DNA from 2 places in the Microbacterium sp. SGAir0570 genome. Region 1 is predicted to be linked to the other one. Evidence: predicted binding sites of a transcription regulator. Region 1 holds the regulator's gene; the other holds the start of a gene.

Region 1 (15,528 bases):
CTTGATGGTGAGGACATCGCCGGACTGGACGCCCGGACGCAGCTCGAGATCGACGGGACCGTCGAGCGAATCGATCGTCGTCGTGGCGCCCAGGACGGCGTCGGGCATCGACACCTCGAGCGTGGCGAGCAGGTCGTCGCCCTCGCGGCTGAACACGTCGTGCGGAGCGACCGTGACCTCGAGGTAGAGGTCGCCGTTGGGGCCGCCGGCCGGGCCGACCTCGCCGGATCCGGGAAGCTGCAGGCGCAGTCCCGTCTCGACGCCGGCGGGGATGTCGAGCGAGACGGTCCGGCGCGCCCGGACGCGTCCCTGCCCCTGGCAGGTCGTGCACGGGTACGGGATCGTCGTGCCGTAGCCCTGGCAGACATTGCAGGGCTGCGACGTCACGACGTTGCCCAGGAGGCTGCGCACGGTGCGCTGCACGTTGCCCGCGCCGTGGCAGACGTCGCAGGTCACCGGCTGCGTTCCGGGCTGACAGCACGAGCCCTGGCACGTGTCGCAGAGCACCGCGGTGTCGACCTCGATGTCGCGATGCACGCCGAACACGACGTCGCCCAGCTCGAGCGTGACCCGGACGAGGGCGTCCTGCCCGCGTTCGCGTCGGGAGCGCGGGCGCCCGGCACGACCACCGCCTCCGGCGCCGCCGCCAAAGAAGGTCTCGAAGATGTCGCTGAATCCGCCGAAGCCCGCGGCTCCGCCGAAGCCCCCGGCGGAGTCGCCGCCCATGTCGTAGCGCTGACGCTGTTCGGGGTCGCTGAGGACGTCGTAAGCGTGTGTGACGAGCTTGAACCGCTCGGACGCATCCTCGCCCGGGTTCACGTCGGGGTGCAGTTCTCGTGCCAGGCGTCGGTACGCCTTCTTGATCTCGTCGGGCGACGCGTCGCGCGCGACGCCCAGGACCTCGTAGTGGTCAGCCACGGATCGCCTTTCCGCCCGGAGGGGCGTGGGTGGGTGGGGGTCAGCGGGACTTCTCGTCTTCGTCGAGGAGCCGGCTGAGGTAATGCGCGACGGCGCGGACCGTCGCGAGGTTCGTCGGGTAGTCCATACGGGTGGGGCCCATGAGCCCGACCCGGGCGCGCGAGCCCGGGACGTCGTAGTCGCTCGTGACGACCGACGCCTCGGACAGCCCGTACGGCTCGTTCTCGCGGCCGATACGGGCTGCGACGCCACGGTCGTCGGCGACCATCTCGCCCATGAGCCTGAGCAGAGTCACCTGCTCCTCGATGGCCTCGAGGAGCGGGTAGATGCTTCCGCGGAAGTCGGCCTCGCGGCGGGCGAGGGTGGCCGTTCCAGCCATCACGAGCCGGTCCTGGCGGAACGTCTCGAGCTCTTCGACGAGGATCCGAGCGATCTCCCGCACCGCGTCGCCGATCGGATCGCCGACCGAGTCACCCTCCGCGAGCGCCGAGACGGCGGTGACCGCATCGCGAACGGCCGCGCCGGTGACGGCCGCGCGCAGCGTCGCCTTGGCCACGGCGAACTGCCCTTCATCGAGCACGGTCCGCACGACTCCCACGCGCTGCGAGACGCGGCCGGTATCGGTCACGACGATGACGACGAGACGTCCGCCGCCGAGGTCGACCAGCTCGAGGTGCGACACCTGGGCGCGGGCGAACGACGGATACTGCACCATCGCGACCTGGCCGGTCAGCTGGGTGAGAGCGCGCACGGTGCGGACGAGAAGGTCGTCGAGGTCGGTCGGGCCGTCGAGGAAGGTCGTGATCGCCGCGCGCTGGGCCGCGCTCAGAGGACGCAGCCCCGCCAGGTGATCGACGAAGACGCGGTATCCCTTGTCGGTCGGGACGCGTCCGGATGACGTGTGGGGCGCTGCGATGAGCTCCTCGTCCTCGAGGAGCGCCATGTCGTTGCGGATCGTCGCGGCCGAGACGCCGAAGGCGTGGCGTTCGACGATCGATTTGCTTCCCACGGGCTCGCGGGTGTCGACATAGTCCTGCACGATCGCCCGCAGCACCTGCAGTCCGCGCTCTGAGACCATGTCCGTCACCTCCTGTTTGGCACTCGATGTCTGCGAGTGCCAATTCTACCGCGTGGGCGACGCGGCGCGTCTCCTCGCGATCACTCCGTGAGCGCGCGCACGACCGCATCGGCCATGAGACGTCCGCGCCGGGTGAGGACGACGCGACCGCGTACGGCTGCGGCGCCTTCGATGAGACCGTCGGCGATGAGGGAGGCCACGGACGGGCGTGCCTCGGCGTCCAGATCGTCGATCGCGAGTCCGTCGATGATCCGCGAACGCAGGAGCACGGACTCCAGACGACGGGCATCGGCATCGGGGCGCTCGCGTCCGGCCGCGGGTGAATCGCCTGCTGCAAGACGCTGAGCGTATGCGGCCGGGTGCTTGACGTTCCACCATCGCAGGCCCGCGAGGTGGCTGTGGGCGCCCGGTCCGTATCCCCACCAGTCGGTTCCCCGCCAGTAGGCGAGATTGTGGCGCGAGCGCTGGTCGGCCGACCGGGCCCAGTTCGAGACCTCGTACCAGGAGAAGCCGGCGACGGCGAGTCGGTCATCGGCCAGTTCGTACATGTCGGCCTGCAGGTCGTCGTCGGGCGCGGGCACCTCGCCGCGGCGGATCTGCCGCTCGAGACGGGTGCCCTCCTCGATGATCAGCGCGTAGGCGGACACATGGTCGGGCTCGAGCGCTACCGCGGTGTCGACCGAGCGCCGCCAGTCGTCGAGGCTCTCCCCCGGCGCACCGTAGATCAGGTCGACCGAGACGTCGAGTCCGGCTCCCCGCGCGGCGGCGACGGCGGTGGACACGTTCGCGGGGTCATGCGTGCGATCGAGCGCGGCCAGCACGTGCGGTACGGCGGACTGCATGCCGATCGACAGGCGCGTCACACCGGCCGCGGCCAACTCGTCGGCGACCCGCGCGCTCATCGTGTCCGGGTTGGCCTCGACGGTGACCTCCGCCCCGGCGGCGATGCCGAAGGTGTCACGTACTCCCCGCAGCATCCGCGCGAGGTCGCCGGCGGGAAGCAGCGTGGGGGTGCCGCCGCCGAAGAACACCGTCTGCGCCGGACGGCGGGGGCCGCGCTCGTCGATCACGGACGCCGACAGCGCGATCTCGCGCAGCACCTCGTCGGCGTACGCGTCCTGCCGCGCGCCCCGCAGCTCGGTGGCCGTGTAGGTGTTGAAGTCGCAGTATCCGCACCGGACCCGGCAGAAGGGGACGTGCAGGTAGACCCCGAAGGGCACGTCGGGGTCGATGACGAGGTCGTCCGGTAGGGTGCCGCCGGCCGGCACCGGATCACCGATCGGCAGTGCCGCCCCCATCAGGCGCCGGGCGTCGCGTACAGCGGCGAGATCGCGCGGAGATATCCCTGGAAGAGCAGTCGGCGCCGACGGCGGACGAGCCCCTTCAGCATGCGGTAGGCCAAGGCGGTCGGGCGGTCGAACGCTCGCACGACGAACCAGACCTCGTCGTTATCGCGCCACTCCAGGAGGAACGACTCCTCGCCGCTGACGACGGAACCGCCGACGGTTCCGAGGGCGAACGCCACCCGGCGCGGCTCTTCGTCGACGAAGATCACGCGCAGTTCGGCATCCGCGCTCTGGCCCGCGACCCGGCCGTGGACCTGGAGCTTGGTTCCGGCTCCGACGTACGGGGTGCCGTCCGCGGCGAAGCGCTGCTCGTGCTCCATGCTGCTGGGAGCGACGGCGTTGCCCTGATCGTCGAATGCGACGCCGGTGTACATCGGTCCCGAGGCGGGCCGCACGTCGGCGACACGCAGACCCGCCCCGCGGAGCGCGGCCCACGACATGAGAAGGTCGGCGGCGGTGTCGAAGCGTGCCTGCCCGCTGCCGATCCGCCAGGCGTCTTCGGCCGGGATGCTGTGCTCCGGCGGATACGCCATGAGGTCGTGGGCGCGCGTGGCACCGACCGCCGCGTAGTCGACGGTCTCGTCTCGGAAGGTCCCGCGTCGCTGATGCATGGGTCTCCTCGTTGCTCCCGGAAGGGCTACTTCTTGTCCTTGCCCTCGACGTCACCCGACAGAGCGGCGATGAAGGCCTCCTGCGGAACCTCGACGCGACCGACCATCTTCATGCGCTTCTTGCCCTCTTTCTGCTTCTCGAGGAGCTTGCGCTTACGCGTGATGTCACCGCCGTAGCACTTGGCGAGGACGTCCTTGCGGATCGCCCGGATGTTCTCGCGGGCGATGATCCGCGCGCCGATGGCGGCCTGGATCGGCACTTCGAACTGCTGGCGCGGGATGAGTTTGCGCAGGCGCTCGGTCATCATCGTGCCGTAGGCGTAGGCCTTCTCGCGGTGCACGATCGAGCTGAACGCATCGACCTTCTCGCCCTGGAGGAGGATGTCGACCTTCACCAGGTCGGCGGTCTGCGATCCGGCGGGCTCGTAGTCGAGGCTCGCGTAGCCCTGCGTGCGCGACTTGAGGTGGTCGAAGAAGTCGAAGACGATCTCGCCCAGCGGCATGTTGTAGCGCAGCTCGACGCGGTCCTCGCTCAGGTAGTCCATGCCGAGGAGCGTGCCGCGACGCGACTGGCAGAGCTCCATGACCGTGCCCACGTAGTCCTTCGGGGCGAGGATGCCGACCTTCACGACCGGCTCGGACACCTCGGCGACGCGGCCGTCGGGGTATTCGCTCGGGTTGGTCACCACGACGGTCTCACCCGTGTCGGTCGCGACCTCGTAGGTCACCGACGGTGCCGTCGTGATGAGGTCGAGACCGAACTCGCGCGACAGGCGCTCGGTGATGATCTCGAGGTGAAGCAGCCCGAGGAAGCCGCAGCGGAATCCGAAACCGAGCGCGACCGAGGTCTCCGGCTCGTACTGGAGCGACGCGTCCGACAGCTTGAGCTTGTCGAGGGCCTCGCGCAGGTCGCCGTAGTCGCTGCCGTCGATCGGGTAGATGCCCGAGAACACCATCGGCTTGGGGTCGGTGTATCCCGGCAGCGCCTCGGATGCCGGCTTCCGGTGGTTGGTGATGGTGTCGCCGACCTTGGACTGGCGGACGTCCTTCACACCGGTGATCAGGTAGCCGACCTCCCCGACGCCGAGCCCCTTCGTGGGGATCGGCTCGGGGCTCGACACGCCGATCTCGAGCAGCTCGTGCGTCGCGCGCGTGGACATCATCTGGATGCGCTCGCGCGGTTCGAGCTTGCCGTCGACCATGCGGACGTAGGTGACGACGCCGCGGTAGGCGTCGTAGACCGAGTCGAAGATCATCGCGCGCGCCGGCGCCTCGGGATCGCCGACGGGTGCGGGGATGCGGTCGACGATGCGATCCAGCAGATCCTCGACGCCCATCCCGGTCTTGCCGCTGACGCGGAGCACGTCTTCGGGGTCGCCGCCGATCAGGTTCGCGAGCTCGGCCGCGTACTTCTCGGGGTCTGCCGCCGGCAGATCGATCTTGTTGAGGACGGGGATGATCTGCAGGTCGTTCTCGAGGGCGAGATAGAGGTTGGCGAGGGTCTGCGCCTCGATGCCCTGTGCGGCGTCGACGAGCAGGATGGCTCCTTCGCACGCGGCGAGAGAGCGGCTGACCTCGTAAGTGAAGTCGACGTGCCCGGGCGTGTCGATCATGTTCAGCGCGAACGTGCCGGAGTCTTTCGACCACGGCATCCGCACCGCCTGGCTCTTGATCGTGATGCCGCGCTCGCGCTCGATGTCCATACGGTCGAGGTACTGGGCGCGCATGTCGCGGTCGGCGACGACGCCGGTGATCTGCAGCATCCGGTCGGCCAGCGTCGACTTGCCGTGGTCGATGTGGGCGATGATGCAGAAGTTGCGGATGAGCTCGGGCGGCGTTGCGGCAGGCGCGAGCGGCTGGAGTGCGCGCGGAGACATGTCCCGGGAAGTCTACCCGGGGCGGCGCGAGGGCACTGCCGCCGACCCTCGCGCGCGGGAGAATACGAGGTCGAAGCTCGGACACGCCAGCATTCTGTCCGGTGATAAACAATTAACCATTCCGCTACTTGCCGAACACATCGGTGACGTCGAATGCTCATTGCGGCGGCCGGTGGTTGCGCGATATCCCCCGCGCCCGGTCCGCCCCGGGAGAGCACCGTGATCACAGCAGCCCCTGTCGCGCCCGCGCGACGACCCTGGCACAGATGGGTGGCCTCCAGCGCCGCCCTCGCGATCGTGACGGGAGGTGTGGGGTGGGCAGCGATGCCCGCGAGTGCCGCGGTCAGCGCCGGCGCGCCCGTCGTGATCAACGAGGTCTACGGCGGTGGTGGCAACAACGGCGCACCGCTGAACCGCGACTTCATCGAACTGCGCAACACCTCGGATGCCGCCGTGTCGCTCGATGGCTGGAGCGTCCAGTACGCGTCGAGCACGGGCTCCAACTGGCAGGTGACCACTCTGGCGGGTGCCACCATCGAGCCCGGCGGGCACCTGCTGATCGGCCAGGCCGTCGGAGGCGACGCGGGGCTGACGGGCTTCACGGCCGACATCGAGGGATCCATCCCGATGAGCGGCACGCAGGGCAAGGTCGCGCTCGTGAACTCGACAGCCGCGCTCAGCGGCGGATCGGGCCTCGCGCAGAACGACACGGTCGTCGACTACGTCGGGTGGGGCAACGCCACTGATTTCGCCGGTTCCGGCGCGGCACCGGCGACGACCAACGCGACGAGCATCGCCCGTGACGACGTCGCCGGAAACACCGCCGACAACCGGACCGACTTCGCTGCCGGAGCGCCGACGCCCCAGGGCAAGGCCGGCACGACCCCCGAGCAGCCTGGGGAGCCCGCCGTGGTCTCGATCGGCGACATCCAGGGCCCTGGCGACACCACCCCGCTCGCGGGCGCCACCGTGACGACTGAGGGTGTCGTCACCGCCCACTACGCCACGGGGGGCTACAACGGCTACGTCATTCAAACCGCCGGCAGCGGCGGAGCCTACGACCCGGAGCGTGCCTCCTCCGACGCCGTCTTCGTATACACGCGCACGGCCCAGGTGGCTGACGAGGTCGCACTCGGCGACAACGTGCGGGTCACGGGTGTGGCGGGCGAGTTCAACGGGCTCACGCAACTCGCTGTCTCTCCCGGCTCCGCGGAGCGGCTCGATACGGAGGCCGTGGCTCCCGTGCCGGTGACTCTCGCGGAATGGCCGCGTGCCGTCGCTGCGCGCGAGGCGCTCGAGTCGATGCTCGTCGAGGTCGACGAGCCGTTCACCATCAGCAACACCTACACCACCGGCCAGTACGGCGAGGTGGGTCTGGCGACCGGCGGCTCGCCGCTGCGCCAGCCGACGGATGCCGCCCGCCCGGGATCGGCCGAGGCCGCGGCGGTCGCGGCCGACAACCTCGCGCGTGGAGTCGTGCTCGACGACGGTGGCTCCATCAATTTCGCGGAGCGCAACCGCGACACCGGCCGACTGCTGAACGGCGACCTGATCCCCGCGTACCTGTCGCTCGATGAGCCGCCCGTGGTGGGTGGCAGCGCGACCCTGAGCGGCGCATATGTCCTGGATTACCGCAACAACACCTGGAAGCTCAACCCGACGCAGTTCCGCGTCGGCGACGCCACGGGCGCAGGCGACCAGGTCCTGTTCTCCATCGATCGCCCTGCTGCTCCGGCAGCGGTCGGCGGCGATCTCAGCGTGGCATCGTTCAACGTTCTGAACTACTTCACGACGCTGGGGGTCGACGACAGCGACTGCGCCGCCTACACGGATCGCACCGGTGAGGGCGTGAACGTGCAGGGCGGCTGCGATCAGCGCGGAGCATGGGACGCCGATGACCTCGAGCGTCAGCAGGCGAAGATCGTCGCCGCGATCAACGCCCTGGACGCCTCTGTGGTGGGTCTGATGGAGATCGAGGACTCCGCCGCGCTCGGCGAGACCGCCGATGAAGCGACGGCTTCGCTGGTCGCGGCGTTGAACGCGGCGTCGGAGCCGGGCAAATGGGCCTATGTTCCCTCGTCGACCGAGCTGCCCGCGGCATCCCTCCGGGACGTCATCACCAACGCGATCATCTACCAGCCTGCGCTCGTCGAGCGCGTCGGCGATGCTCGCGCTCTGGGCACGCTATCGGCCGACGGACAGGCCTTCGGAAACGCTCGCGAGCCGATCGCACAGACCTTCGTTCCGGTGAACGGCGGCGAGGCTTTCCTTTTCGTCGTCAACCACTTCAAGTCGAAGGGATCGGCTGGGCCGTGGCCGGGTGATGAGGAGGACCCGAACGGTCAGGGCCGGTCGAACGAGTCGCGAGTGCGCCAGGCGACGGCGCTGGCCGAGTGGGTGCCGAGCATCCAGGGTGACACTGACGCCGTGTTCCTCGTCGGTGACTTCAATTCCTACACCTACGAAGACCCCATCGAGGTGCTGCGCGGCGCCGGCTATGAGTCGGCCGAAGTTGCCCTCGGCATCGAGAAGTCGAGTTACTCGTTCTCGGGGCTCGCCGGCTCGCTCGATCACATCCTGATGAACGGTGCCGCGCGCGAGCGCGCGACCGGCGGCGACATCTGGAACATCAACTCCGGTGAGCCGCTCTCGTTCGAGTACAGCCGCTACAACAACCATGGCGCCCTGTTCTACGACGACGGCCCCTACCGCTCCTCCGACCACGATCCGGTGAAGGTGGGCCTCTCGGCCGAGGCATCGGCCCCGGTCGAGCCGATCGACCTGACGCTGCTCGGAATCAACGACTTCCACGGGCGCATCACCGGCGTCACGCCGGCCAAGCCCGCCGAGGGCACGGTGGAGGCCCAGCCCGAGGTTCCGGGAACCGTCGGTTTCGCCGGAACGATCGAGGAATTGCGTGCCGCCGCACCCGACGCTGTGCTGCTGTCGGCCGGCGACAACATCGGGGCTTCCCTCCCGGCGTCCTCCCTGGCGCAGGACGAGCCGACGATCGACGTCCTGAACGCTCTCGATCTGCGGGCGAGCGCCGTGGGCAACCACGAGTTCGATCGCGGCTTCGCCGACCTGCGCGACCGCGTCATCCCGCGCGCCGACTTCTCGCACCTCGGGGCGAACGTCTACGCCGCCGGCACGACCGACCCGCAGTTCGACGAGTACGAGCTCGTCGAGTCGCAGGGCCTCACGATCGGCGTCATCGGCGTCGTGACGGAGGAGACCGCGTCGCTGGTGAGCGGCGCGGGCATCGCCGGTCTCGACTTCGGCGACCCTGTCGAAGCGGTCAACCGCGTCGCAGCCGACCTCACCGACGGCTCCGGCGACCAGGCCGACGTCATCGTCGCGCTCTATCACGAGGGTGCGGCCGACAGCGCCTCGGACGCCAGCCTCGATGAGGCCGTCGCCGACAGTGCGGTGTTCGCCCGCATCGTCAACGAGACCTCCCCCGAGGTGGACGCGATCTACACCGGTCACACGCACAAGCTCTACGCGTGGTCGGCGCCGATCCCGGGAACGGACCGGACTCGTCCGATCGTCCAGACCGGCTCGTACGGCGAGTTCGTCGGCAAGGTCGTCCTTTCTGTCGATCCCACGAGCGGCGAGGTCGTCTCGCACACGCAGGAGAACGTCGGACAGACCAAGACCCCCGCCGCCGACCTGATCGCGACGTACCCGCGCGTGGCCGAGGTCGACGAGATCGTCCGGCAGGCGCTCGCGGACTTCGCTGAGATCGGCAACACGCCGGTCGCGACGATCTCCGCCGACATCACCAGCGCGTACTCGGGCGGGTCGTACGCCGACGGCGCCTACGCCGGCGGCAAGCGCGACGATCGAGCGTCGGAGTCCTCGCTCGGAAATCTCGTCGCGGAGTCGATCCGATCGAACCTCGCCAACCTGCCGAACGGCGCGCAGATCGGCGTGACCAACTCGGGCGGTCTCCGGGCCGACCTGTTCGACACGCAGGCCGAATTCGGCGCCAACGCGGTCGCGGGCGTGTCGGACGGCACGATCACCTGGGGGCAGGCGTACGCCGTGCTGCCGTTCAACAACACGATGGCCCTCGTGACCCTGACGGGAGCCGACTTCGTGCGCGTTCTCGAGCAGCAGTGGCAGCGCGACAAGGACGGCAACGTGCCGTCGCGTCCCTACCTGCAGCTGGGCCTGTCCGACAACGTGACCTACACGTTCGACGACACCCGCCCGGAGGGCAGCCGGATCACCTCGGTCACGGTCGACGGGCAGCCGCTCGACCTCGACGCCGAGTACCGCATCGGCACGCTCTCGTTCCTCGCGTCCGGCTCGGGAGACAACTTCCGCGCCTTCTCCGCGGGCACCGACTACGTCGACACCGGGTTCCTCGACCACGAGGCCTGGATCGAGTACCTCGGCGCGAAGCAGCCCGTCGCGCCCTCGTTCACGAAGCACGCCGTGCGTGTCCAGGGCGTCCCCGAGACCGCGGCCGCGGGCTCGACACTCGAGCTGACCGTGTCGAACCTCGACATGACGAGCCTCGGTGCACCCCAGAACGGCGCGGTGGATGTGTCTCTCGGCGGCGACGTCATCGCGACCGCACCGGTCGCGGGAGGAAGCGCGGTCGTGTCGGTGCCGCTTCCGGCCGACCTCCCGGACGGCGTCGCCGAGCTCGTCCTGACGACGGATGCCACGGAGACGACGGTCATGATCCCGGTCCGGATCGGCGAGCCGAGCACCGAGCCGGGTACCGACCCGGGCGCGGCGGCGTGGGCGCAGGTCGAGCTCTCCACGACCCGGGTGGAGCAGGGCGGGTTCATCGATGTGCGGGTCTCGGGCCTCGAGCCCGGCCAGCGGATCGGCGCGACCCTGTTCAGCGAGCCGATCGAGGTACGCGGCATCCCGGCCGCCGACGGCGCCGGTGTGACGTCCTTCCGGGTGTCCATTCCCGGGGACTTCGCGGTGGGAGCGCACACGCTGCGGATCTCCACGTCCGGCGAGGAGCCGCTGGAGTTCGCGATCACCGTCGTGCGCTCCGGGCAGCTCGCGGTGACCGGCGCGGAGACGCCGCTGGGCGTTCTGCTCGCGGGAGCGATGCTCCTCGTCGCGGGCGGCGTCATCGCGGTGACACGGCGACGGGGTGCCGCCTCGGAGCGATGAGCTCGCACGCACGCTGATACGACGTGAGGGCGGCCGGGCTCACCGGTCGCCCTCACTCGTTCATGTGCGCGCCGAGCTGCTCCAGCGGCGCACGAGTCGGGTCCGTAGGGTGGGAGCATGACCGCGCAGGTGGTGCTCGTGCACGGGATCCGGACCTCGGCCACGATGTGGCGCGCTCAGGTGGCCCATCTTCAGGATCGCGGCATCCCCGTCACCGCGCTCGACCTGCCCGGCCACGGCACGCGCATGGCCGAGACCTTCACCCTCGACGGCGCGTTCGCGACGATCGACGATGCGGTTCGGGATGCCGCCGAGCGCGGCCCCGTCCTGCTGGTGGGCCACTCGATGGGTGGGCTGCTGAGCACCGCTTACGTCGGCCGTGAGGAACGTCCCCCGGTGTCTGCGTTCATCGCCGCATCCTGCACCGCGATCCCCCGTGGATTCGGCCTCGCGGTATATCGAGCGCTCGCCCTCGGGTTCGATCGCTTGCCCGGCCGCGGCCAGCGGATCACCGACTGGGTTCTCGACCGCACGCTTCCCGTCGAGACCCGGCCGGACTTCGGCGCCGGCGGATACGCATACGACGCTCAGGACGTAGCGCTGGCGAGCCTGTCGGTGCTCGACCTGCTCGCGGCGATCCGACGAATCGATGTGCCGACCTGGTTCGTCAACGGCCAGTACGACCAGTTGCGCGTCAATGAACGGCTGTTCGCGAAGCTGGCGCCCGAGGCGGAGTTGATCGTCGTCCCTCGCACCAGTCACCTCGTCACGGCCATGCGTCCGCGTGTGTTCAACGCGGTCATCGATCTCGCCCTCGCGACCCTCGCGAATACCGGCTCTCGCGACGCGACCTGATAGACTCTCAAGTCGGCTTGCCGTGTGGGTTCCTCCCTCACACGACCGCCGTGCGGCATCCCTCTACTGTCGCCCGGCACATCCACCGAAAACTCCGAACGAAAGATACGTCGAACGTGGCGAACATCAAGTCGCAGATCAAGCGCAACAAGACCAACGAGAAGGCGCGCGAGCGCAACAAGGCCGTCAAGAGCGCGCTGAAGACCGAGGTGCGTCGCACCCGCGAGGCCATCGCCGCCGGCGACAAGGCTGCTGCCGAGAAGGCGCTGGCCAAGGCTTCGAAGAAGCTTGACAAGGCCGTGAGCAAGGGCGTCATCCACGAGAACCAGGCTGCGAACCGCAAGTCGGCTATCGCGAAGCAGGTCGCCGCTCTCTGAGCCGCCGCTGTTGAAGGCCCGTCCCCGTGTGGGGCGGGCCTTTCGCTTTGCCGCTGAGCGGTCAGGACCCGTAGGGTGACCGCGTCGCGATGACGGTGACGAGCCGCTCGACCGCGAAGACGGGGTCGCGCGAGGCACCCTTGACCTCGGCATCCGCGCGGGCGGCCGCCTGGATCGCGGTCGCGAGGGCCGACTCGGTCCATCCGACGAGGTCGCGCTTGGCTCGGTCGACCTGCCAGTCCTTCATGCCGAGCCGGGCAGCGAGCGCGGCAGACGGCTCGCGCGTGCCGACGACGCGCGCCATGGTGCGCAGCTTCGAGGCGATCGCGGCGACGAGCGGCACGGGATCGGCCCCACTGGCCAGAGCGTGCCGCAGCGTGATGAGCGCCTCGCCGTAGCGACCGGCGATCGCGGTATCCGCGACGGCGAAGGCTGTTGTCTCGACCCGGCCCCCGTAGTACCTCTCGACGACCTGGTCGCCGATGTCACCGGGCACGTCCGAGATGAGCTGCTGACAGGCGGCCGCGAGCTCGGTCAGGTCGTCGGCGAAAGCGGAGACGAGGCTTCGGAGCGCCGACGGAGCGATCCGCTTGCCCGCAGCCTTGAACTCCCCCGCCGCGAAGTCGAAACGGTCGGAGTCGCGCTTGATCGCGGGAACTGAGATCTCGACCCCGCCCCCGATGCCCGAACGGATGGCCTCGAGCAGCTTCTTGCCCCGGACACTCGCACCCGTGTGCCGCAGGACGATCGTGGCGCCCTCCTGCGGATTCTCGAGATACGCGAGCGCCTCCGTGAGGAAGGCATCGGAGCACTTCTCGACGCCCGCCACTCGCACGAGCCGAGGTTCGCCGAAGAGCGAGGGTGACGCCATCCCGAGAAGGGTGCCTGCGGCGTAGTCGTCGGCGCGGATGTCGGAGACCTCGAGGCTCGGGTCCTCGGCCTTCAGATAGTCGCGGAGTCCGGCGATGGCGCGCTCCGCGCACACCTCTTCGGGGCCTGCGACGAGCACGATGGGCGCCGGTTCCGGCGCGCGCCACGACAGCTGCCGGATGGCCGATTTCGCGGCACCGCGGGCGGCAGGACGTCGGGGACTCGGCGGCATGCTCCCAGCCTAATCGCGACCACCGACCCCGATTGGTGGTCGCTACAGGCGGACGACGAGCTTTCGGGCGGAGACGCCTGCGTGAAGCAGATTCAGCGCGTGTTGAATGCTCTCCAGGCCTTCCCCAACGATTTCGGCCTCGGGGGCGCAGACATGCCGGCCCTCGGCGAGAGCCCCGGGCAAGTACTGCTCCCACAGCATGGGTCCGACGCTGCTGGTCATGAGAGAGCTTCCCCACACGAACCTGGCGGTGATGCCGTGGCGGCGAGCCCGAGCCTGCGTCGCGAGCTGGGACAGCCCGATCGTCGTCATCGTCCGCAGGAACGCGATGCTCGGGCCACCGCGGCGGGGAAGCGTCGTGAAGGCGACCGGCGGGCTCAGGAGGGCGACGCAACGGGCACCGGCCGTGGCTGCGATCCTCACCGCGGCATCGCCCGAGCCCGCCCCGATCGCGACCACGCCGGCGAGGGGGCGGTCTCCGACGCCCGAGACGATGGCTGCGACGGCTCCGGGCTCGCGATAGTCCACGACGAGCTCCGCGCCGAGCTCGCGCATTCGGGACTCGTTATGCGGTGAGGCGGTGGTGATGACGCGATAGCCCGCCGCGACCGCCAGCTGGATCGCGTTGCTCCCCACGCTCGTCGAGCCGCCCCACACGACCAGGGTCTCCCGCGTCGGTGCTGCGTCAGCGGTCGGGGTGCGGAGTGCGAGCTGATCGTCCTGGAAGAGTGCCGTGGCCGCCGTCGAGACGGCGAGCGGCAGCACCGCGGCCTGCTCGAACGAAAGACCGTCGGGCAACGGGGTCGCGAGATCTTCTCGCACGACGACGTAGAGCTGGAACGCGCCCTCCGCCTCATGGCGTCGGCCGCGCTCCATCCCGACCGCGTAGGCGGCGACGCGGTCGCCCACCGCGAAGCGCGTCACGCCCTCCCCCACGGCGGCGACCTCGCCCGCGACATCCTCTCCGAGCACCGCGGGATAGCCCAGCCAGCGGTACATCAGATCGCCGGTCCATTGCTTGACGTCATCGAGCGGGTTCACCGCGACCGCCCGGCTGCGGATGAGGATCTCGCCCGGGCCCGGCTCGTGCAGCGCGGCGGGCCCGACGACGAGATCGGCTCGCGGAGACGGGAGCCAAGCGGCGGCGTTCGATGACATGGGGCGGGCTCCGTTCCGAGAGGTGATGACATTGTGTGTCATCAATGCGTCCGCTAATGATGACACACAATGTCATCGGGTAGGCTCGCCCCATGCCACGCTGGGCCCCCGACGCCGCACTGCGCCTGGAACAAGCCGCCATCGAGCTGTTCCGGTCGCAGGGGTATGCGGCCACCACGGTGCCGCAGATCGCGGAACGGGCGGGTCTGACCACGCGGACGTTCTTCCGTCACTTCCCCGACAAGCGCGACGTGCTGTTCCTCCGTGAGCGCGAGTTTCCGGATGTCGTTGCCGACCTGCTCGCCGCCGCGCCCGACGGGCTCGACCCGATGGCACTGGCCATGCATGGGTTGCTCGCCGTCATGCCTGAGCTCGAGGCCTGGCGCGACGCGATCCGCGAGCGCCGATCGATCATCGCGACCGATGCGCATCTCATCGAGCGCGAGCGATCGAAGTCCGCGGTTCTGGCGCAGGCGATCCGCGACGGGCTCCGGCGGCGCGGTGCCGATCACATCGACGCTCTGCTCGTCTCCCAGACAGTCGTGGGGCTCTTCGACACCGCGCTCGAGCTGTGGACCGCCGAGGACTGCACCGCGACGCTGACCGCGATCATCACCGACTCGTACGCGCGTCTGGCCCAGCTTGTCGCCCCGCCCGAGTAGCCGCTGGCCCGGGCGATGCGGACGGAATCCGCGTTTCATCCCGGTGGCGGGACGCGCTGGCGCCACACCCGGATGCCGCCATCGGTTACGGTGAGTGCTGCTGCTCCGGTTTCGTCGGTGCGGACGATCTCGTGCCCGAGCGAGCGCAGGAGGGCGATGGTCTCTTCGCGCGGATGGCCGTAGGAATTCTCCCCCACTCCGATCAGCGCGACACGTGCGCCGAGCCGGCGGTACAGCGACTCGGCTTGGTCTGCGCTGCCATGGTGCGACACCTTGACGACGTCGTATGTCGACCGCAGCGCGGCGCCGAGGGTCAGCTGGGGCGTCTCCGAGAGATCGCCGAGAAGCAGGACGGCAGGAATCCCGCCGCCGCGGACATCGATCACGACGCTCGAATCG
Region 2 (15,528 bases), 1.1 Mb from region 1:
GGGGCGGCGTTCACGCGCGCTCGTGCGCGCTGTGATACGCGCGCGCTCGCGAGTGCGGCGGCGGCGCTCCCGGTGGCGTCCGTTCGTGGCGTTGAGCACGGTCGTCATGCTCGCCGCCACGGCCACGCTCGCCCCCGCGGCGGCGTCGTCGGCGTTCGCGCCGGCCGGGTCGGGAGTCGCGGCCGCGCTCGGCGATCGCGTCGTGCGGTTCAGCCAGGAGAGCGAGCAGGACTCGCGGGCGGTGCTGCTGGTGCACGGCTGGCTCAGCACGGTGCTACCGGCCTCGGACGGACAGCGTTCCTACGCGCGATCGCCGTTCTCGCGTCCCGTGCAGTGGCGGGACGGTTCGGGCGCCCCCGTGGCACGCGGGATGACGGCGTCGCTGCAGGAGCGGCTCGAGGCCCAGCCCGGCGTCGCGGTGTACGCCTTCGACTACTCCGCGAACTCGGCGGGATGGGTGGGCTCGAACGGGTCGGCCGACAACCTCGCCGCCGCCATCCGGTCGATCGCCGACAGCGTCCACGGTCCGGTCGACATCGTGACGCACTCGATGGGCGGGCTCGCGCTGCGCTACGCGCTGCGAGACGACCCCGGGATCGCCGCCCTCATCGGCGAGGTCGTCACCGTCGCCGCTCCCTCGCAGGGGTCAGACATCGCAAACGTCGCGGTCGACATCGCCGCGGCGATCCGCGCCACGATGTCGACGGTGCCGGTGCTGCAGAACCTCGTGCTGCCCTGGATCGGCGCCGTCTGCAACAACCAGCTCGCCACCGACGCCCGCGGCGGGTGCGACCTGCCGCCCATCATCCGGACGGGGATCGCGGCCCTGGGGCCCGCCGGCACCGCGCTGCGCGCCGGGTCCGCCGACATCGCCGGCCTGCCCGACTGGCCCGCGGGCCTGCACGTGCACGCGATCGCCGGATCGGCCGTCGTCACGATGCCGCTGCCGACGGGCAGGATCGCAGAGGCCCGCCTCGGCGACGGGCTCGTGGCCGAGGACTCCGCGCTCGCCGGCGCGAGCGAGACCACCGTCATCACGTGCCGCACGGACCTGCCGCCCGGCACCGCGGGGATCGGCATGGTCCTGTCGGGCCAGGTCGCCGCGCCGCCCTTCGGCGGGGCGTGCGGACACGACGCGATCTTCTCGAACCTCGAGGTCGTCGACGCCGTGCTGGCCGCGCTGCGCGGCCCCGCACCGACCTGACACGAGCGCACCCGGGCTGCCGATCTAGGATGGAGCCCATGTGCGGAATCATCGGCTACGTGGGCCCCCGTCCCTCGCAGGACATCCTTATCTCGGGTCTGGCTCGTCTCGAATACCGCGGCTACGACTCGGCCGGCATCGCCGTGATCGACGGCGAGGGGGGCCTCGGCACACGCAAGCGCGCCGGCAAGCTCCAGGTGCTGCGCGACGACCTCGCCGCTCATCCGCTCGCCGACGGAACGACCGGCATCGGCCACACACGGTGGGCGACCCACGGCGGTCCCACCGATGCCAACGCGCACCCGCACCTGGCCGACGACGACAAGCTCGCCGTCATCCACAACGGCATCATCGAGAACTTCGCCGAGCTGAAGTCCGAGCTCGTCGCCGAGGGATACACCTTCCGCAGCGAGACCGACACCGAGGTTGCCGCCGTGCTGCTGGGGCGCGAGTACCAGGCATCCGGCGATCTCGTCGAGGCGTTCCGCGCGACGGTGTCGCGCCTCGAGGGGGCCTTCACCCTCCTCGCCCTGCACCGCGACCAGCCCGGGCTCGTCGTGGGCGCCCGTCGCAACTCGCCGCTGGTGATCGGCCTCGGCGACGGCGAGAACTTCCTCGGCTCCGACGTCGCCGCCTTCGTCGAGCACACCCGTCACGCCCTCGCCATCGGTCAGGACGAGATCGTCGCGATCACCCCGCAGGAGGTCACGGTCACCGACTTCTCCGGCGACGCCGTCGACGTCGAGCCCTTCGAGGTCGTGTGGGATGCCGCGGCCGCCGATAAGGGCGGCTGGTCGTCGTTTATGGCGAAGGAGGTCTCGGAGGAGCCCGAGGCCGTCGCCAACACGATCCGCGGTCGCGTCCACGACGGCTTCGTCCAGATCCCCGAGCTCGACGGTCTCGACGAACTGTTCACCGGCATCGACCGTGTCATCGTCATCGCGTGCGGCACGGCCGCCTACGCCGGCATGGTCGGCAAGTACGCCCTCGAGCAGTGGGCCCGCGTGCCCGTCGACGTCGAGCTGGCCCACGAATTCCGCTACCGCGACCCGGTCATCGGACCCCGCACCCTCGTGGTGTCGATCAGCCAGTCGGGCGAGACGATGGACACCCTCATGGCCGTCAAGTACGCTCGCGAGGCCGGCGCGAAGACCCTCTCGATCTGCAACACGCAGGGAGCCACGATCCCGCGCGAGTCCGACGCGATCGTCTACACCCACGCCGGTCCCGAGGTCGCCGTCGCGTCGACCAAGGCCTTCGTCGCGCAGATCACGGCGCTCTACCTGCTGGCTCTGCACGTCGGCCGCGTGCGCGGCGCCCTGACCGACGAGGCGATCGCCGAGCAGGTGGCCCAGCTCGAGGCCGTTCCCGAGAAGATCGCGCGCGTGCTGGCCGGCGAGCAGGAGCACATCGAGCAGTTCGCGCACTGGATGGCCGACACGCGTTCGGTGATCTTCCTCGGCCGCCACGTCGGCTACCCGATCGCGCTCGAGGGCGCGCTCAAGCTCAAAGAGATCTCCTACATCCACGCCGAGGGCTTCGCCGCCGGCGAGCTCAAGCACGGTCCGATCGCCCTCATCGAGCCCGGCCAGCCGGTGTTCGTCATGGTGCCCTCGCCGACGAGCTCGCCCCTGCTGCACGCCAAGGTCGTCTCCAATATCCAGGAGATCCGCGCCCGCGGTGCCCGCATCATCGCGGTGGCCGAAGAGGGGGATGCCGCGGTGCTCCCGTTCGCCGACGAGGTGCTGCGCATCCCGCTCGCCGAGCCGCTGTTCGAGCCGCTGCTGGCCGTCGTGCCGCTGCACATCTTCGCTATGGGCCTGGCGACCGCCAAGGGCCTCGACGTCGACCAGCCGCGCAACCTCGCCAAGTCGGTCACGGTCGAGTGAGCCGGTCCGGGCGGAAGGGGATGCCGTGATCGTCGGCATCGGCGTCGACCTGGTCGACGTGCCGCGCTTCGAGCGCTCGCTCGAGCGCACGCCCCGCCTGCTCGACCGACTCTTCTCGCCGAGCGAGCGCGCGCTCAAACCGCGCTCGCTGGCCGCTCGCTACGCTGCCAAGGAGGCCCTCATCAAGGCCCTGGGCGGTTCCGAGGGCGTGCACTGGGTCGACATCGAGGTGGCATCGGAGACGTCGGGGCGCCCGGTGTTCGCGCTCACCGGCGAGACGGCGGCGACCGTCGCCGCGCGCGGCGTCATCGCCCTCCACCTGTCGCTCTCGCACGATGCGAACCTCGCGACCGCCTACGTGATCGCCGAGGCGGCATCGTGACCCCGCGGCCGCTTCGCGAAGCGCTCATCGACGTCGAGGCGATCGAGCACAACGTCCGTCATCTCCGGCGCCTCGTCCGGACCGAGGTCATCGCCGTCGTCAAAGCCGACGGCTACGGCCACGGCGCGGTGCGCGCCGCGACGGCGGCCCTGTCGGGGGGAGCCTCGCGCCTCGGCGTCGCCGACATCGCCGAGGCCGTCGCGCTGCGCCGGGCCGGGATCACTGCGCCCCTCGTGGCCTGGCTGCACGGCCCCCAGACCGACTTCCGCGAGGCCGCGGAGCACCGCATCGAGCTCGGGATCTCGAGCCTTGTTCAGCTGCAGGCCGCCGCGGCCGCGGCATCCCCCGGTCAGCCGGTCGGAGTCCATCTGAAGGTCGAGACCGGCCTCGGGCGCAACGGTGTCGAGCCCCGCGAATGGCAGCGCGTCTGCGCGGAGGCGGCCCGTCTCGAGCGCATCGGACAGCTGCGGGTCATCGGCGTGTTCAGCCACCTGTCGAACACGAGCATCGACGAAGACCGGGCTGCGCTCGCCCGATTCCACGACGCTCTCGCCGAGGCGGCGGCGGCCGGCGTGCACCCGCCGCTGCGCCACATCGCCGCGTCGAACGCCGCGATCGCGCTCCCGGAAGCGAGGCTCGACTGCGTGCGCCTGGGGCTGGCGATCTACGGCCTCTCGCCGCTTCCGGATCGGTCCTCCGCCGACCTCGGGCTCCAGCCCGCGATGACCCTGCGCACCGCGGTCGCCGCCGTGCGCCGCGTGCCCGCGGGCCAGGGCGTCTCGTACGGGTACACCCATCGCACCGCGAGCGAGACGACGCTCGCCCTCGTACCCCTCGGCTATGCCGACGGCGTGCCGCGGCAGGCCTCCGGCCGCGGACCGGTGGTGATCGGCGGCCGGCGGTTCACCGTGTCGGGGCGGATCGCGATGGATCAGTTCGTCGTCGACGTCGGAGACGCCGACGTCGCGATCGGCGACGAGGTCGTTCTCTTCGGCGACCCCACGCTGGGGTTCCCCGCGGCGGCCGAATGGGGCGACGCCGCCGACACGATCGACTACGAGATCGTCACGCGGATCGGCCCGCGCGTGCACCGCACGGCGGTATCGTCCGAGATGACGGGAGGCCGGTGATGAGCGGAATCGACGAATACCTGGGCGAGCGCGAGGTGACCTCCGCCGATGAGATGGAGGCGTGGGGGCGCGAGATCGGATCGCGGCTCCGCGCGGGCGATCTCGTGGTGCTGACCGGGCCTCTGGGCGCCGGCAAGACGACGCTCACCCGGGGGATCGGCGCCGGCCTCGGCGTGCGCGGACCCATCCAGAGCCCGACGTTCGTCATCGCGCGCACCCACCCCTCGCTCGTCGATGGGCCGCCGCTGATCCATGTCGACGCCTACCGCCTCGGGTCGCCCGCCGAGCTGTCGGACCTCGACCTCGACCTCGACGCCAGCGTCACCATCGTGGAGTGGGGGCACGGCATGGTCGACGGGCTGCGCGAGAGCTGGTGGGAGATCGAGCTCGAGCGCGGCTGGAGCGGTACGGGCCTCGACAACGCCTGCGGCACGAGCGGTCCAGCGGCCGCGGAGATGGCCGACGCCGCCCCGCGGATCGTCACCGTCACGCGGCGCCCCTGAGCGCGCGGCATCCCGGCCCGGGCTACCCTGGGTGACGTGATTCTGGGCATCGACACCTCGATCGGCACGGCCGTCGCGATCGTCGACTCTGCGGGGCGCGTCCGGGCCGAGGCCGTCAGCTCCGACCCCCGCGGTCACGCCGAGGTCATCGGCGATCTGCTCGTGCGAGTCTTCGGCGAGGCGGGCGTCGAACCCGCCGAGATCACGGCCGTCGCCGCAGGCATGGGCCCGGGACCCTTCACGGGACTGCGCGTCGGGATCGCGGCCGCGCGGGCGTTCGCCCTCGGGCGCGGCATCCCCGTGGTCCCCGTGGCGAGTCATGACGCGGCCGCCCGCGCTCACGTCGACCCCGGGTTCGCCACCGCCGGCGCGGCCCCCGTCGAGGGCGAGCCGATCGCGATCGTCACCGACGCGCGTCGCCGGGAGCTCGCCGTCTCGGTGTACCGCGTCGAGAACGGGATACCGGTGCGCATCGTCGATCCCCACCTCGTGACGCGCGCGTCGACCGAGCCCCTCGATCTCTTCGGCACCCCGGCGGCCGAGCTGCCCGAGACGACGGCGATCAGCGCCGCCGCCCTCGCTCGCGTCGCCGGCGAGCGGCTCGCCGCGGGCGACGCAGGCGCCGACGCCGCCGACGTCGAGCCCCTGTATCTCCGGGCCCCGGATGTGACCGTACCCGCGGGGCCGAAGAAGGTGGGCATGTGAGCCTGCGCACGGCTACCGCCGATGACCTCGACGCCATCATGGCGCTCGAGGAGGCGTCGTTCCCCACCGACGCATGGAGCCGCACCGCCATGTCCGCCGAGATCTCGTCGCCGCACGGCCGGTACCTCGTCGACGTCGAGGACGACCGGGTCGTCGGGTACGGCGGAGTCCGCGCCGTGCCGGGCGCGGCCGACGCCGACATCCAGACCCTCGCCCTCGACCCCGCCTGCCGGGGGACGGGCCGCGGCCGCGGCCTGCTCCGCGCGCTGATGGCCGAAGCCCGCGACCGCGGGGCACGGGAGCTGTTCCTCGAGGTCCGCGCCGACAACCCCGTCGCGCAGGGGCTCTACCTCTCCGAGGGATTCGTCGAGATCGCCCGTCGCCCGCGCTACTACCAGCCCGACGACGTCGATGCGATCATCATGCAACTGAACCTCCGCGGTGAGGGAGGGACCGACCGATGACGACCACCCCGACCCGTTCCGAGCCCCTCGTCCTGGGCATCGAGACCAGCTGCGACGAGACCGGTATCGGGATCGTGCGCGGACGTACCCTGCTGTCGAACACGATCGCGAGCTCGATGGCAGAGCACGCCCGCTACGGCGGCGTCGTGCCTGAGGTCGCCGCGCGCGCCCACCTCGAGGCCCTCCAGCCTGCGATCGAGGCCGCCGTGGCCGAGGCGGGCGTCTCGCTGCAGGACCTCGACGCCGTCGCCGTGACGAGCGGGCCCGGGCTGGCCGGTGCGCTCATGGTCGGCGTCGGCGCCGCGAAGGCCCTGGCCGTCTCGCTCGGGAAGCCGCTGTACGCGGTCAACCACCTCGTCGGCCACATCGCCGCCGACATCCTGACTGGTGACGACGTCGAGTACCCGACCGTCGCCCTCCTGGTCAGCGGCGGACACACCTCGCTCCTCCTCGTGCGCGATCTCGTCTCCGACGTCGAGATGCTCGGCGAGACGATGGACGACGCCGCCGGCGAGGCGTTCGACAAGATCGCCCGCATCCTCGGCCTGCCCTATCCCGGCGGCCCCGAGATCGATCGCGCCGCCGCGAGCGGCGACCCCGACGCCATCCGGTTCCCCCGCGGCCTCTCCCGCGCCTCCGACCTGGCCGCGCACCGATACGACTTCTCCTTCTCGGGGCTCAAGACCGCCGTGGCGCGCTGGGTCGAGCAGCGCGAGGCCGCCGGCGAAGCCGTGCCCGTCGCCGACGTCGCGGCATCCTTCCGTGAAGCGGTCGTCGACGTGCTCGTCACCAAGGCGCTCGACGCGTGCGCTCAGCACGGCGTCCCGCGTCTGCTGCTCGGCGGCGGGGTGATCGCCAACCGGCGACTGCGCGAGGTCGCCCTCGAACGCGCTGCAGCCGCCGGCGTCGCGGTGCGCATCCCGCCGCTGAGCCTGTGCACCGACAACGGGGCGATGATCGCGGCGCTCGCCGCCGAGCTCATCTCTTCGGGTGCCGAGCCCTCCACCCTCTCGTTCGGCGCGGACTCGACGCTTCCGGTGACCGAGATCCAGGTGCGCGGGTGAGCGACGACCGGCTGCGCAGTCGGCGCCCCGCGGTGGACGCGCCGACGGGCGATGTCGCTGCGGCGCCCGAGGCCGCGCCGCTTCCGGGGGAGCACCGTGGCGGGTTCCAGCGCGAGTTCACGCAGCCGACCCCGCTGCAGTTCGTCCCCGCGGCCGAGCGACCGGCCGAGCCCGTCGTGCCCGAGCCGCGGGTCGAGTGGGCTCCGGCGCCCGAGATCCTCCCGCGGTCGGGAGCGTGGGCGCTGGCCCTGGGGATCGTCGCGCTCGCGCTGTCACTGTTCGTCGGGTGGGCGTTCCCGCTCGGCATCGCCGCCGTCGTGATGGCCGTGCTCGCCCTCCGCCACCCGTGGGAGAGTCGCACCGTGGCCGTCTGGGCGCTGGGCCTCGCGGCGCTGTCGATCCTGTACAGCGCGGGCTGGCTCGTGTGGGCGGCGGCTCAGGCGGGGCTGCTGGGCTGACTCGCGCCACCGGGCTCGTCCTCGACGCGATCCGCGAGGACGGCGACGCGGCGATCACCGATGCGCGTGAGGAACAGCGTCGCCGACGCGCTCCCCGACAGGCGCAGCTTCTTGCGGAACTGCGCCGGATCGATGTCGACGCCGCGCTTCTTGATCTCCAGGATGCCGATGTCGGCGCGTCGGAGGGCGGCCTCGATCTCACGCGGTTTGAGCGGCAGCACGTCACGAACGCGGAACGTCGTGGCGAACGGGCTGGTGCGTCCGGCGTCGGATGTCATGTACGCCGTCCCACCGGCGAGCATGCCGGCCTCGAGCGCGCGGGCCACGTCGCCGATCAGGCGCGCACGGATGACGGCGCCGTCGGGCTCGTGCAGGTAGGCGCCGAGGTCGCGGGGGTCGGCGTCGGCGGTGTCGGCGGGCGCGGTGAGCTCGGCGGCACGGTCGCCGCGCAGAACGAGGGCCGAACGGCGCACGCCCGCGCGGGCGAGGGAGCCCGACCACACCACCAGCTCGATGGTCGAGCCGTCCGCGCTGATCCACTGCGCCTCGCCTTCCGGCGGGAGGTCGTCGCGGTCGAACGCGGGCCCGAGCTTGATCCCTGTCGGCATCCGCCGCGCGAGGTCGAAGGCCCAGTCGAGCGACGGCGTGTAGTCGGATGCCGCGACGCGCCGCGTCTCGCTGTGGCCCGAGGTGCGGCGGGCGGGATCGAGCCAGACCGCATCGATACCGTCGAGATCGGTCTCCTCTGCGCGGCCGTGGCGCACCCGGGCGGACGAGCCGAACGGGGCGAGGTTGTAGGCGGCCAGGGCGGCGGTGATCTCGTCGGCGTCAACGGCCAGGACCTCGAGCCCGATGCCCGCGAAGCCGAGTGCGTCGCCGCCGATCCCGCAGCCGAGGTCGGCGACCCGCGCGATGCCGGCGTCGCGGAACCGGCCGGCGTGGCGTGCGGCGACCGCGAGACGCGTGGCCTGCTCGAGACCCGCGCGGGTGAACAGCATCCGGTCGGCGAACGGACCGAACTTCGCCCGCGCGCGCTCGCGCAGCCGGGCTTGACCGACGACCGCCGACACGAGGTCGGGGGAGAGGCCTTCGCGCCGCAGCCGTGACACGGCCGATGCGGCATCCGCGGTCGAGGAGATCCGGAGGGTGTCGACCAGACGGAGTCCCTCGGGGGTCAGCAACGCGGAGAGCTCGGCGTGATCCACCACGACAGCCTACGCGCGGGGTCGGATCGATGCCGCGGCAGGTTGGCACTCGCGTTGCGTGAGTGCCAACGTCCCCCTAGACTCGGAGTTGGCACTCTCAGGGTGAGATTGCCAACAAGTCTTGTCGAAGAAAGAGGTAGACCGTGTCGGTTTCCATCAAGCCGCTCGAGGACCGCATCGTCATCAAGCAGGTCGAGGCCGAGCAGACCACTGCGAGTGGTCTGGTCATCCCCGACACCGCCAAGGAGAAGCCCCAGGAGGGCGAGGTCGTGGCGGTGGGCCCCGGCCGCATCGATGACAACGGCAACCGTGTTCCGCTCGACGTCGCCGTCGGCGACCGCGTGATCTACAGCAAGTACGGCGGAACCGAGGTCAAGTTCGGCGCTGACGAGTTCCTCGTGCTCTCGGCGCGCGACGTCCTCGCCGTCGTCGTCCGCTGACGCAGAGCTCTTCCACGAAGGCCCGGGTGCACCGCATCCGGGCCTTCGTCATGGCAGGCGCGCGGCGGCGGATGGCAGTCCGCGACCGGCGCAGCATGTCATGACCGTCCTATGCTTGGCTCGTGACACCCCTCGATCCCGCCCGTGAACGCTCTCTCGGCGGGATCTACGCGTTCTCGGCGTACGTGCTGTGGGGCTTCATGCCCCTGTACTTCCTCACGCTCGCCCCGATGGGCCCGTTCGAGGTCGTGTCGTGGCGCATCCTGTTCTCGCTCGTCTTCTGCGCGATCCTTCTCACGGTGCTCCGCGCCTGGGGCAAGCTGATCGCGATCCTGCGCACGCCGCGCCTCGTGCTGTGGACCATCGTGGCCGGCCTGCTCATCTACGTGAACTGGCAGGTCTTCCTCATCAGCACCCTCACGGGGCACGTGATCGAGGGGAGTCTCGGGTACTTCATCAACCCGATCGTCACGGTGCTCCTCGGCGTCCTCGTCCTGAAGGAGCGGCTGCGGGTGGCGCAGTGGGTCGCCATCGGCATCGCCGCCGTCGCCGTCGGCGTGATCGTCGTCGGCTACGGAGCCTTCCCGTGGATCGCGCTGACGCTCGCCGCGAGTTTCGGAACCTACGGCCTCGTGAAGAAGCAGATCGGGCCGTCGGTCGACGCCGTCAGCGGCCTGACGCTCGAGTCGCTCTGGCTGGCGCCGGTCGCGATCGTTCAGGCGATCATCGTCGCGCTCACCGGCGGGCTGGTGTTCGGCTCGGTGAGCCCCGGACACACCGCGCTGGTCACCCTCGCGGGTGTCGTCACCGCCGTGCCCCTGCTCTTCTTCGCCGCCGGCGCCCGGCGCAGCAGCCTCACGGTGATCGGCCTGCTCCAGTTCGTCGCGCCGATCCTGCAGTTCATCACGGGAGCCTGGATCCTCGGCGAGCCGATGCCGCTCGAGCGATGGATCGGGTTCGGGCTCGTCTGGCTCGCCCTCGTCGTGCTGAGCGTCGACTCTCTCCGGGCCGCACGTCGCCCGAAGCGCATCGACGAGGCATCCGACGTCGCTCCCGTCGTCTGAGGCTCCCGCTTCGCATTCCGGCTCGTCGGCTCGGCGCGATGACGGTCGTGACCACGGTCCCAACCGCGGAATGACAGGCCGTACGCGAGGCCGCAGATAACGATTGGGTCGCGTAACAGACCGTTAACACATCGCAACATCGCCGACGCGGACGCGCCACTAGGTTTGACCCAACCTCGCGGGGCTTCGGTGCCGCGTTCCCACTCATCAAGGAGCACAATGGGCGTTCTCACCCGTTCCCGCACCGCGAAGGTCCTCGGCGGTATCGCCGTGATCGGCGCGAGTGCCCTCGTCCTCGCAGGCTGTGCCGGAGACAGCGAACCCGCTGCGTCGGGCGACGCCGGCGGGAACACCTCGGCCGATTTCCCCATCGACTGCGAAGCGGCCGAGCCCGCCTCGTACACGCCGGAGTACACCTCGACCTCGACGGGTCCCGGCACCGACCTCACCTACACGATCGGCACGGCGCTGCCCGTGACCGGCAACCTCGCGTTCCTCGGCCCGCCGGAGATCTCGGCGACCGAGTTCGCCGCCTCCGAGATCAACGCCGCGGGCAAGGGCATCACGATCGACCTCAAGCAGGGCGACTCGGGTGACACCGACAACAAGGCGTACGAGACGGAGATCCCCCGACTGCTGGGCGAAGGTGCCACGGCGATCATCGGAGCGGCATCCTCGGGTACGTCGCTGCAGTTCATCGACCAGGTGATCGCGGCCAACGCCATCCAGTTCTCGCCGGCCAACACCTCTGCCGCGTTCACCGGGTACAAGGACAACGGCCTGTACTGGCGCACCGCTCCCTCCGACGTGCTGCAGGGCGAGGTGCTCGGCAACCTGATCGGCGCCGACGGCAACGAGACGCTCGGCATGATCGTGCTCAACGACGCCTACGGAACCGGCCTCGCGTGCTTCACCAAGGCCGCCTTCGAGGCCGCCGGCGGCGAGGTCGTCGCGACCTCGCTCTACAACACCGGTGACACGAACTTCTCGGCCCAGGTCGAGGACGTGCTCGCGGCCGGCCCCGACGCGATCGCCCTCATCACGTTCGAAGAGGTCAAGACGATCATCCCCGAGCTCATCGGCGCCGACGTGTCGCCCGAGCAGCTCTACCTCGTCGACGGCAACCTGGCGAACTTCGGCGATGACTTCGAGGCCGGCACGATGGCCGGCGCGAAGGGCACCTACCCCGCCGTCGACCCCGCGTCGATCGCAACCTTCCGCGACAACCTGCAGGCGTTCTGGACCGGTGCCGGCAACGCCGAGCTGCAGGACTTCACCTACGGGCCGGAGTCGTACGACGCGGTCGTGCTGCTCGCCCTCGCCGCGCTGCAGGCCGGATCGACGGCCGGCCCCGACGTCGCGGCGAACCTGCAGGCGGTCTCGGGCGGCTCCGGTGACGGCACGAAGTGCACGAGCTTCGCGGAATGCGCCGACCTGATCATCGCCGGTCAGGCCGCGGACTACGACGGCGTCTCGGGCCCGATCACCTTCAACGAGGTGGGCGACCCGACGGAGGCCTCCATCGGTGTCTTCGAGTACGGCGACGACAACAACTACGAGTTCGTCCGCGTCGGCTGATTCCCACGCACGAGGGCCCCGGTCTCCCGGCCGGGGCCCTTCGTCGTGTTCGCTCGGAGGCGGGGTCGCGCCCCCGCTCGGGTTGGCAGTTCCCGCCCCTTCCTATGCCTCGAGTGGGCGCGAGCTACCAGCTGAGCTGCGGGTTCAGGTTTGAGTTGGCAGTTGATGCCCCTTCTTAAGCTCCGAGTGGGCATGAGCTGCCAACCGAGCTGTGGGGCCTGAGCCGCGAGCCGGGCGTGGAATCGCTGAGTCGAGCAGAGTGGGGCCTCACTCGGGTGGCAGTTCGTGCCCGCTCGCGGGCCCAGAGTGGGCTTGACCTGCCAACCGAGCTTCGGGCTCAGGTTCGGGTTGGCAGTTGATGCCCCTTTTTGGGGCCCGAGGGGGCGCGAGCTGCCAACTGGGCTCTGGGCTCTGGGCTCTGGGCTCAGGTTCGGGTTGGCGACGGAGACCAGCCGCGGCGGCTGAGGGCACCAGCCACGAGAGCCACGGCCGCGGAGCCGGTGGGCCTGATGTGCGCCGAGGTGAGCCGCACGACCTCGAAACCGAGGGCGACGTACGCGGTGTGCTTCTCGATGTCGCGCGCCCACTGACTCCGCGATGTGCGGTGGTGGTCGCCCTCGACCTCGGCGATGACGCGGTACTCGGGCCAGACGGCATCCGCGATTCCCGCCAGCCGCCCCGAGCCGTCGCGGATCTCCTGGTCGAGCAGGGGCTCCGGCAGCCCGGCCGCCACGAGGCCGAGCCGGAAGTCGGTCTCGAGCGGCGACATCGCGCCCTCGCGGATGAGCCCCAGCGCTTCGACGAGCTTCGCGGAGCCGACGCGCCTTCCGGCGGCGACCGCAGCGGCGAGGTCATCGAGCGTGCACAGCCGCGCCTCGGACCGGCGCCGCCCCCGCTCACCGCGCGGCACCCGCACGAACGCGTCGCCGATGCGCACGAGCTCGCGCACGCCGGCATTCCGCCCGAGCATCGCCCACGTCGACGCGGGCGACGACACGCGCAGGCCATCAAGAGTCGTGACCTCGACGTGCGTCGGAGCGAGCTGACGCCCGCGGATGCCGCGCCGCCGCGGCGCTCGCTCCGGCGCAAGCACCCCGACCTCGAGCTCGCCGGGGGAGTGGGCGCCCGTTCCCCACAGCACCGCCGCGGTCCGGCCGCAGAAGAACGCCCGACCGCCCATGATCGAGGCGTAGGCCCGCGCATCCTCGAGAACGCGGTGCCGGATGGCCTGATCCTCCGCGAGCGGTCCTGCCGCCGCAGCATCCTCTGCTCCGCGCCTCCGGCGCACGCCGCGGAAGGGTGTGTCGAGGTCGGCTGCACGCAACCGCTTGCGTGAGACGCCCGCGGCCGCCGCGTCGGCACACGAGAACGCTCCGCCGAGGGCTTCGGGGAGAGGGTCGGGTCGTCGCGGCATCCCCCGATCCTCCTCGTGGACTCCGCCCCGCTGGGCTCAGCGCCCCCGGCATGTGGATCCCCCGCGCGCCCGCTCCGCAGGGGAGGAGCCCCTAATGCAGTTCGCCTGGCAGCTCACGCCGCCTCCGCGCGAGCGAAGAGGCGAGAACTGCCAGGCGAACTAGGCGAACCAGGCGAACCAGCCGAGCCAGGCGAAGCCCGGGCTCAGGTGCCCAGGGTGCCGAGGTAGAGACCGATGACCTTGGGGTCGTTGAGCAACTCGCGGCCGGTGCCCGTGTAGGCGTCGCGGCCCTGGTCGAGGACGTACCCACGGTCGCAGATCTGCAGGCAGCGGCGGGCATTCTGCTCGACCATGATGGTCGTCACGCCCGCCTTGTTGATCTCCGACACCCGCAGGAACGCCTCGTCCTGGCGGGACGGCGACAGGCCCGCCGAGGGCTCGTCGAGAAGCAGCACGTAGGGGTCCATCATCAGCGCGCGCCCCATCGCCACCATCTGGCGCTCGCCGCCCGACAGCGATCCGGCCCGCTGCTGCAGCCGCTTGGCGAGGTCGGGGAAGATGGATGTCACGAAGTCGGTGCGCTCCGCGACGACCTTCGGTCGCTGATACGCCCCCATCTGCAGGTTCTCCGCGATCGTCAGGCTCGGGAACACGTTGTTCGTCTGCGGCACGAAGCCGACGCCCTTCGACACGAGCTTGTTGGCACGCAGCCCCGTGATCTCCTCGCCGTTCAGCTTCACGGAACCGGATCGCACCTTCACCTGCCCGAAGATGGCCTTGAGCATCGTCGACTTGCCGGCGCCGTTGGGGCCGATGATCCCGACGAGCTCGCCGGGAGCCGCGGTGAGGTTCGCGCCATTGAGGATGTTGACGCCGGGCAGATAGCCCGCGTGCACGTCGGTCAGTTCGACGACGTTCTCGGTCACTTGCGGTCCCCATCCTCGTCAGCGCGCGCAGCGCCCGCGGCATCCGTCGTCGGCGCCTCGTCGATCGCCTGGTCGAGCTCGTGCACCGTCTCGACGAGCTCCTCCGCCTCGGGCGGCAGCTCACCGGCGTGGCGGCCCGTCACGACGCCGAGGTCGACGTCCTGATGTGCACCGAGGTAGGCGTCGATCACGGCGGGATTCTGCATCACGGTGTCGGGCGGGCCCTCGGCGACGACGCGGCCTTCGGCCATCACGACGACCCAGTCGGCGATGTGACGCACCATGTGCATGTCGTGCTCGACGAAGACGACGGTCATGCCGAGGTCCTTCAAATCGAGGATGTGGTCGAGCAGCGACTGCGTCAGGGCGGGGTTCACGCCGGCCATCGGCTCATCCAGCATGACGAGCACGGGATCGCTCATGAGCGCCCGCGCCATCTCGAGGAGCTTTCGCTGACCGCCCGAGAGCGACGCGGCGAAGTCCTTCTCCTTGGCGTCGAGCTTGAAGCGGGCGAGCAGACCGCGCGCCTTCTCCTCGATCTCGGCTTCCTGACCACGCCACAGGAAGGGCAGGATGCCGGCGAAGATGCCCTCGCCCTTCTGCTTCGGAGCCCCGAGCTTCATGTTCTCGAGCACCGTGAGCAGACCGAGCGACTTCGTCAGCTGGAACGTGCGCACCTGGCCCATGCGCGCCGCCTTGAAGGCGGGGATGCCGGCGAGGTTGGTCCCGTCGAATGACCACGATCCCGCGTTCGGCTTGTCGAAGCCGGTCAGCAGATTGAACAGCGTCGTCTTGCCGGCGCCGTTCGGGCCGATGAGGGCGGTGATCGCGCCGCGCGGGATCTCGAGGTGCTCGACGTCGACGGCGGTCAGGCCGCCGAAGACGCGCTTGACGCCGTCGGCGACGATGATCGGGTCGTTCTTCGCGACGCCGGGGCGGACCTCGCCGCTGCCGTCGTCTTTGTGCAGGCCGGTCGCCTTGGGGCGCGGCGTCGGGGGTACGACATCAGCGGACAAAGGTCAGCTCCTTCTTGCTTCCGAGGATGCCCTGCGGGCGGAAGATCACCAGCAGCATGAGCGCGACGCCGACCAGCACGAACACG

What was found. Region 1 encodes HrcA, which represses chaperone genes, less so after heat shock. Its sites were predicted from a motif close to TTNGCACTCGNNNNNNNCGAGTGCNAA; they were not measured.
Region 2: groES (co-chaperone GroES) is a predicted target of HrcA. The motif match lies at 9,047-9,073, and genes of this name have one in related genera.

What each region holds. Positions count from the first base shown of each region.
Region 1 is NZ_CP027929.1:1,726,770-1,742,297, reverse strand. It holds gene dnaJ (molecular chaperone DnaJ) at 1-918, opposite strand, end outside; gene hrcA (heat-inducible transcriptional repressor HrcA) at 959-1,996, opposite strand; gene hemW (radical SAM family heme chaperone HemW) at 2,077-3,294, opposite strand; gene C1N74_RS08305 (DUF1990 family protein) at 3,294-3,953, opposite strand; gene lepA (translation elongation factor 4) at 3,980-5,830, opposite strand; gene C1N74_RS08295 (ExeM/NucH family extracellular endonuclease) at 6,101-10,975, shown strand; gene C1N74_RS08290 (alpha/beta fold hydrolase) at 11,093-11,830, shown strand; gene rpsT (30S ribosomal protein S20) at 11,947-12,207, shown strand; gene holA (DNA polymerase III subunit delta) at 12,269-13,309, opposite strand; gene C1N74_RS08275 (zinc-binding alcohol dehydrogenase family protein) at 13,352-14,467, opposite strand; gene C1N74_RS08270 (TetR/AcrR family transcriptional regulator) at 14,560-15,129, shown strand; gene C1N74_RS08265 (ComEC/Rec2 family competence protein) at 15,165-15,528, opposite strand, start outside.
Region 2 is NZ_CP027929.1:2,780,477-2,796,004, reverse strand. It holds gene C1N74_RS13255 (triacylglycerol lipase) at 86-1,204, shown strand; gene glmS (glutamine--fructose-6-phosphate transaminase (isomerizing)) at 1,243-3,093, shown strand; gene C1N74_RS13245 (holo-ACP synthase) at 3,119-3,475, shown strand; gene alr (alanine racemase) at 3,472-4,605, shown strand; gene tsaE (tRNA (adenosine(37)-N6)-threonylcarbamoyltransferase complex ATPase subunit type 1 TsaE) at 4,605-5,108, shown strand; gene tsaB (tRNA (adenosine(37)-N6)-threonylcarbamoyltransferase complex dimerization subunit type 1 TsaB) at 5,145-5,813, shown strand; gene rimI (ribosomal protein S18-alanine N-acetyltransferase) at 5,810-6,277, shown strand; gene tsaD (tRNA (adenosine(37)-N6)-threonylcarbamoyltransferase complex transferase subunit TsaD) at 6,274-7,341, shown strand; gene C1N74_RS13215 (hypothetical protein) at 7,338-7,799, shown strand; gene C1N74_RS13210 (class I SAM-dependent methyltransferase) at 7,778-9,004, opposite strand; gene groES (co-chaperone GroES) at 9,148-9,444, shown strand; gene rarD (EamA family transporter RarD) at 9,567-10,508, shown strand; gene C1N74_RS13195 (ABC transporter substrate-binding protein) at 10,728-12,086, shown strand; gene C1N74_RS13190 (hypothetical protein) at 12,511-13,500, opposite strand; gene C1N74_RS13185 (ABC transporter ATP-binding protein) at 13,704-14,426, opposite strand; gene C1N74_RS13180 (ABC transporter ATP-binding protein) at 14,423-15,442, opposite strand; gene C1N74_RS13175 (branched-chain amino acid ABC transporter permease) at 15,432-15,528, opposite strand, start outside.